DNA from 3 places in the Streptacidiphilus cavernicola genome. Region 2 is predicted to be linked to each of the others. Evidence: riboswitches for the same ligand, from Rfam matches in the RefSeq annotation. Region 2 holds a riboswitch; each other region holds the start of a gene.
The links. A riboswitch is a leader RNA that binds a small molecule or an ion and turns the genes downstream of it on or off. The one in region 2 is predicted to bind cyclic di-AMP.
Positions count from the first base shown of each region.

Region 1: it holds a riboswitch for cyclic di-AMP, as region 2 does, so the genes downstream of both, ACEZDE_RS08990 (C40 family peptidase) here and ACEZDE_RS00540 (LysM peptidoglycan-binding domain-containing protein) in region 2, are expected to answer to the same signal.
Region 3: it holds a riboswitch for cyclic di-AMP, as region 2 does, so the genes downstream of both, ACEZDE_RS20355 (transglycosylase family protein) here and ACEZDE_RS00540 (LysM peptidoglycan-binding domain-containing protein) in region 2, are expected to answer to the same signal.

Region 1 is NZ_JBHFAB010000005.1:178,486-180,727, forward strand. Features, by position in the region: gene ACEZDE_RS08985 (C40 family peptidase) at 1-774, shown strand, start outside; cyclic di-AMP (ydaO/yuaA leader) riboswitch at 1,015-1,190, shown strand; gene ACEZDE_RS08990 (C40 family peptidase) at 1,249-2,229, shown strand.
Region 2 is NZ_JBHFAB010000001.1:116,742-118,983, reverse strand. Features, by position in the region: gene ACEZDE_RS00545 (aminoglycoside phosphotransferase family protein) at 1-1,073, shown strand, start outside; cyclic di-AMP (ydaO/yuaA leader) riboswitch at 1,228-1,370, shown strand; gene ACEZDE_RS00540 (LysM peptidoglycan-binding domain-containing protein) at 1,374-2,138, shown strand.
Region 3 is NZ_JBHFAB010000015.1:7,896-10,137, forward strand. Features, by position in the region: gene ACEZDE_RS20345 (MarR family winged helix-turn-helix transcriptional regulator) at 1-167, shown strand, start outside; gene ACEZDE_RS20350 (hypothetical protein) at 326-610, shown strand; cyclic di-AMP (ydaO/yuaA leader) riboswitch at 760-921, shown strand; gene ACEZDE_RS20355 (transglycosylase family protein) at 927-2,123, shown strand; gene ACEZDE_RS20360 (ABC transporter permease) at 2,222-2,242, opposite strand, start outside.

The DNA.
Region 1 (2,242 bases), on a different contig from region 2:
ACCGAGACCACCACCCTCGGCGCGGTGGCCAGCGCGCAGTACCGGGACGGCTCGGTCGACCCGACGGTGAAGCTGATGCTCTCCGCGAACCCCACCGAGTTCCTGACCCAGGCGTCCTCCGAGAACCAGGTGGACAGCAACCAGGCCGCGCTGATCGCGCAGCTGGTGGCCCAGCAGCACACCCTGGCCGCCGAGAAGGCCCAGGCCGCACAGGAGTTGAAGGCCCAGCAGGCGCTGCTGAAGCAGATGCAGCAGGCCAAGGCCTCCATCAACGCGAAGCTCAAGCACGCCCAGGGCATCCTGGACGCGCTCACCCCGGCCCAGCGGGTGGTGGTGAACGCGCCGGCCGGCGGTGGCGGCTACACCCCGCCGTCGTCCGGCAGCAGCTACATGTCGGTCTCGCAGATCGACCTCTCCGGGATCTCCGCGGCGGCCCGCACCGCGATGCTGGCCGCGATGAGCAAGGTCAACGTCGCCCCGTACGTCCCCGGCGGCTCCGGGCCGAACCAGTTCGACTGCTCGGGCCTGGTGATGTGGGCCTACGCCCAGGCCGGGATCTCGCTGCCGCACTACTCCTACTCGGACGAGACGGTCGGCACCGCGGTGCCGTTCTCGCAGATGCGGGTCGGCGACATCGTGGTGAACGAGAGCGGCGACCACGTCGGCCTCTACGCCGGCAAGGGGATGCTGCTGAGCGCGCCGCGGCCGGGCCTGACCGTGGATATCCAGCCGCTGTCCTACTTCGGCACGATCGTGGCGGTCCGGCGCTTCTGACGCCCCGTCTCGACCATCTGTGACTCACGTCACACGGGCCCCGAAAGCCTCGGGCGTATGTCCGATTTGAGCGCCATGTCGATCTGATGCGGTCATCCAATGACTACGTTCGGTCGTGCAGTTGATGCATCATCGAAACCTAAAAGAGTTTTTACTTACAGGGATTTGAATAGATCACGTTCGGGTCACTAGTGTCATCGATCGAACCACCGCGAAGTCGATCACCCACCAGGGTGGCAGCGGAGGTTTCCGCCGAGTCCGACCGTACGGCCCCCGGCCGTCAGTTCGGAGCCGGGGAACCATGTTTCCTCGGGGTGAATCGACGCCAGGCCGGCCCCCGCCGGTGAAGCGCCGTAGGGCACGTCTTCCAGCCCGAACCCGTCAGCTCACCCGGTAGGCGGCCGTAGGAAGAAGGAGCTCGCCTTCGTGGCGTCCCATCGTCGACCGAAGAGTCCGACCCGTGCACGGATAACCGTGCTCACCGCCGCCGCCGCCACGACCGTCGCGCTCGCCGCGACCGCTACCCAGTCGGCGCAGGCAGCCCCCACCCAGACCACGGCTCAGCTGAAGGCCCAGATCGACAAGCTGAACCAGGACGCCGACGCCGCCGTCCAGAAGTACGACGCGGCCCAGTCCCAGCAGCAGACCCTGCAGAAGCAGGTGACCACCCTGCAGGACCAGGTCGCGCGCCAGCAGGCCTCGGTGACCGCGAAGTCCGCCGTGCTCGGCCAGGTCGCCAGCGCGGAGTACCGCAGCGGGTCGATCGACCCCTCGGTGCAGCTGATGCTCTCCGCGAACCCCACCGAGTACCTCAACCAGGCCTCCACCATGGGCCAGGTCACCGACAGCCAGGCCGCCCTGCTGGACCAGCTCAGGTCCGACCAGAAGACCCTGGACCGGGAGAAGGCCGACGCCGAGGGTAAGCTGAAGCAGCTCGACGCCACCAGCAAGCAGCTCTCCGCCTCCAAGGCCGACGTGCAGAAGAAGCTCGCCGCCGCCAAGGCCAAGCTCGCCTCGCTGACCGCCTCCCAGCGCGCCGCGGTCACCCACGCCGAGAACAGCGGCTCCAGCAGCAGCTACCACCCGGGCTCGGTCAAGGCCGGTTCGGCCGCCGAGGCCACCGCCTTCGCCGCCGCGCAGACCAAGCTGGGCGACCCCTACGTCTACGGCGCGACCGGCCCGAACTCCTTCGACTGCTCCGGTCTGATGCAGTGGGCCTACGCCCAGGCCGGCGTGTCGATCGGCCGCACCACCTACGACCAGGTGGACGTCGGCACCGCGGTCGCCTCCACCGCTGACCTCCAGGTCGGCGACCTGGTCTTCTTCAACAACGACTCGCACGTCGGGATGTACGCCGGCGGCGGCGAGATCCTGCACGCCCCGCACACCGGGACCGTCGTCAAGTACGAGAAGATGAGCGAGATCGGCTCGATCTACGCGATGCGGCACCTGTAGGCCGATAGGCCCG
Region 2 (2,242 bases):
GGCTCCGGGTCCGCTCCGAGGGCGGCTTCCACAACCGCAACTACCAGGTCCGTCCGACCGACCGGCAGGCGCGGCTGCTGGGCCTCGGCAGCGGCCAGACCGTGCTGGTCCGGGTCCGCCGGTCGAGCCCGGAGCTGGTCCAGCGGGTCTGGCCGGACGAGGCGGCCCTGCTCCGCCGACTGGCCGCGATCCGCGCCGACCCGGCGGACGGACGGGGCCCGGACGGCCCGCGGGTGCTGCACAGCGACGACGACGGCACCGCCGTGCACCTCTACGTCAGCGGCGAGACCTTCGCCCGGCGGTATCCGGACGGGCTGCCGGTCCAGGAGCGCCACGTCGCGCAGATCGCCTGGTTCTTCGGCCGGCTGACCCAGTTTCAGCGCTCCGACCTGCCGGAACTGCCGAAGGGCTGGCCGGAGGACGGCGACTCCACCGGCTTTCTGCGGGCCCGGGTGCGGTTCGCCCAGGAGCGGCTCTGCGACGCCAACCAGGGCGAGTTCGGCGACCTGTTCAGCGCCCTGGGCGTGCCGGGGGACGCGATCAGCAGGTTCGGCGAGGCGCTGCCGCCGCTGACCGAGCGGCCGTTCGCGCTGCTGCACACCGATGTGCACCGGCGGAACATCATCGTCGCGGACGACGACCGGCTCAGGTTCGTGGACTGGGAGCTGGCGATGTTCGGCGACCCGCTGCACGACCTGGCCGTCCACCTGCGCCGGATGCGCTACCCCGCCGCGCAGGAGCGCCAGGTGGTCGCGGCCTGGGAAGAGGCGGTCATCCGCACCTCGCCCGAGCACGCCGTCGGCCTGGGCCGCGACCTGCGGCACTACCGCGGCTACGAGCTGGCCCAGTCGGTCTACCCGGACGTGATCCGGGCGGCGCTCAGCCTCGGTGCGATGCCGGAGGACCGGGCGCTGGACTGGGCGGTGACCCGTGCCCAGGGCGCGCTCGCGGCGGCGGCGGGGCCGCTGCGGCTGCGAGCCGTCCCGGATCGGGAGACGGTCCGGTCGGCCTTGGTCACATGGCACCACACCCGTTGGTTCGAAAGGTCGTTGACCGCGCGGAAGGAGCGCTGACGCGGCCTCGGCCGGTCTCGGAGGGTTTTCGGCGGGACGGTTGGGGCTTGTGGTCTTGGTGCGGCAGTGCCTAGCCTTCCGGGAACGCCCGCACGTGCGGGCGGCCGTCGCGCGGGACGCCGAGTCCTGTCCAGCCGCGGGGCGGGACCCAGACTCTTTGATTGGGCAGGAGCGGGGGACCCAGGTAAGTCGCCGCAGTTCACAGCGCTGCGGCTAGGGGTGAAGGCGCGTCAGCGCCCGGGCTACCTCACGGCCCGAACCCGACAGCTCACCTCGCAGGCGTCGGAGAGGGACTCCGTCATGCCCTTCACCAGCAACGCCTCCGGGCGTCATCGCAAGCCCCGCACCAGCAACACCGCCCGCCTGGTGGCCACCGCGAGCCTCGGCACCGCCGGGATCGCGCTGCCGCTGATCGGCGCGACCAGCGCCTCCGCAGCCTCCGTCTCGACCTGGGACAAGGTCGCCAGCTGCGAGAGCGGGGGCGACTGGTCCATCAACACCGGCAACGGCTACTACGGCGGGCTGCAGTTCTCCGCCTCGACCTGGTCCGGCTACGGCGGCACCGCGTACGCCGCCACCGCCGACCACGCCAGCAAGGGCCAGCAGATAGCCATAGCCGAGAAGGTCCTCGCCTCGCAGGGGCCCGGCGCCTGGCCGGTCTGCGGGCCGCGGGCCGGTCTCTCCCAGGGCGGCGCTCCGGCGTCGGTGGACACCGGGACGCCGTCCAAGGCCGGCACCGGGAAGCACAGCGGCGGCACCGAGCAGGCCGCCGCCACCAGGAAGAGCAGCAGCACGCCGAAGCACGCGGCCCCGGCCAAGGCTCCGGCGAAGACCACGGGCACGGCCGCGGCGAAGACCCCGGCCGGGACCACCACGACCACCACCACGGCCGTGCACAGCGTCGGGCACGGCGGCTACACGGTGAAGCCGGGGGACAACCTCTCCGAGATCGCCGCCGCCGCGCACCTCCGCGGCGGCTGGCCCGCGCTGTACCGGGCCAACAAGGACACCGTCGGCGCCGATCCGAACCTGATCTTCCCCGGTCAGCACCTCACCGTCGGCTGACCGTCCGTCCGTGGTCCGTCAGTGCCGCCGGGTCCTCCGCCCACGAGATGAACTACTCGTGAGTAGGGGATCCGGCGGGTGAGACAGTCGCGAGGTGCGCGTGG
Region 3 (2,242 bases), on a different contig from region 2:
TCACCCCGGCCGGTCAGGCCGCCATCGAGGCCGCGGCCCCCCGGCATGTGGAGTCGGTCCGACGGCTGGTGTTCGACCGGCTGAGCGCGGATCAGGTCGCGGTGCTGGCCGCGGTGTCGGAGAAGATCCTCGGCGGGCTGGAGAACCCCGATCCCTGCGAGTCCTGACCCTGCGAGTCCTGGGCCGACGCGACTGACGGTGCCTTATAGGTGGTATGTCCGTTTTAACGGAAATGCTCCTGTGTCCTTGCTGTGTGCGGGAGTTGGCCGGGTCTGGCTGTGACCTCTCTCATATCCCTCTCATCTTCGTCCGAAAGGTCTGATGCATGTCCGACAACCCTGACCCGCTCCGCTGCCAGGTCACCTGGGGCGTCTGCCCCGAGCACGGCGCCACTCTGCGGGCCGTCGCCGACGGCAGCGTCTGCGCCGCTCCCGGCTGTCCGCGGACCTGGGACTACGACCGGTTCGCGGCCCCCTGCCCGGATCTGGCGACGCATCAGGTGGCGGACTCGGCCGGGGGCATGCTGCTGCTCTGCGGAGGGCACGCGCTCGCGGTCGGGGGTCGGCTGGAGGGTGCGGTGATCACCCCGCTGGGCGCCGGTCGGGGGTAGTGCGCCCGTCGAACGGCGGGGGATGGTGTGTGGTGCAGATCACAGCCGGTTGTAGTTTGCCCTCCGGTATGTCTATCTTTCTGGCGCCGCGTTTAAGCGGAACAGACAACTCCGGAACGCCGAGTCCTGCCACCGGGGATGTCGAAGACCCACACACAGCACCATGGCAGGAGCGGGGGACCCAGGTTTGCCGCTGCGACCGCGTGTCACGGACACATGGTCGCAGCTAGGGGTGAAGCCGTGCAGCGCACGGCCGGGCAACTCCAGCCCGAATCCGACAGCTCACCTCGCAGGCGTGGGAGAGGAACGCACTTTCATGCTGTCCCACAACGGCCGTCACCGTGCCGCCAAGTCCCGCCACAGCCGTACCCAGCGTCTGATCGCCTCCGCCGGTCTCACCGGTGTCGGCCTCGCGATTCCGCTCGTCAGCGCGACCTCCGCCTCCGCTGCTCCGGTCAGCACCTGGGACCGGGTGGCCAGCTGCGAGAGCACCAACAACTGGTCGATCAACACCGGCAACGGCTACTACGGCGGCCTGCAGTTCTCCGCCGACACCTGGGCCGCCTACGGTGGCACCCAGTACGCCGCCACCGCCGACCAGGCCACCAAGGACCAGCAGATCGCGATCGCCGAGAAGGTCCTCGCCTCCCAGGGCCCCGGCGCCTGGCCGGTGTGCGGCCCGGAGGCCGGTCTGACCGCGGGCGGCGCGCCGGCCCAGGTGGACACCTCCTCCAGCTCGTCCAGCAGCTCCTCCAGCTCCTCCGCGGCGAGCGCGCCCAGCACCACCCCGAGCACCCACTCGTCGAGCTCGGCGTCCACCGGCTCCTCCGCCGCGCCGTCGGGCAACATCACCACCTACACCGTGGTCGCCGGCGACTGGCTCTCCACCATCGCCGCCAAGCAGCACGTCTCCGGTGGCTGGGAGCGCCTGTACCAGCTGAACCGGGCCTCGCTGACCGAGGGCCCGAACGTCATCTACCCCGGTGAGATCCTGAAGCTCAGCGGTGGCGTGGTCACCTCCGGCACCAGCTCCGACAGCTCCGGCTCCAGCAACTCCGGCTCCAGCTCCAGCGGCGACGCCGCGGTCACCAGCTCCGCCGTGACCACCACGTCCGCGAGCAGCAGCGACAACAGCAGCAACTACGCCTCCGGCAGCATGGCCTCGGCCATCGCCTTCGCCCAGGCGCAGGTCGGCGACGCCTACGTGTACGGCGGCACCGGCCCCAACAGCTGGGACTGCTCGGGCCTGGCCCAGGCCACCCTGGCCAAGGCCGGCATCTCCATCCCCCGCACCAGCGAGGACCAGGCCGCCGCATCCACCCGGGTCTCGCTGAGCAACCTCCAGCCCGGCGACCTGCTGTTCTGGTCCAGCGACGGCAGCGACGCCGGCGCCTACCACGTCGCCATCTACACCGGCAACGGCGCCTACGTCGAGGCCGCCAACCCGAGCGCCGGTGTCAAGACCGACACCATCGCCAACTGGGCGCCGACCTTCGCCGGCCGCATCGGCTGACCGTCGTACCGCTTGACCGAGGTTGCCTCCTCACCGATGGGGCCCGCACGCCGACTCCGGCATGCGGGCCCCATCGGCATTTCGGGGATAACGCCCTTTCAGGACACCACGTCCTTGCC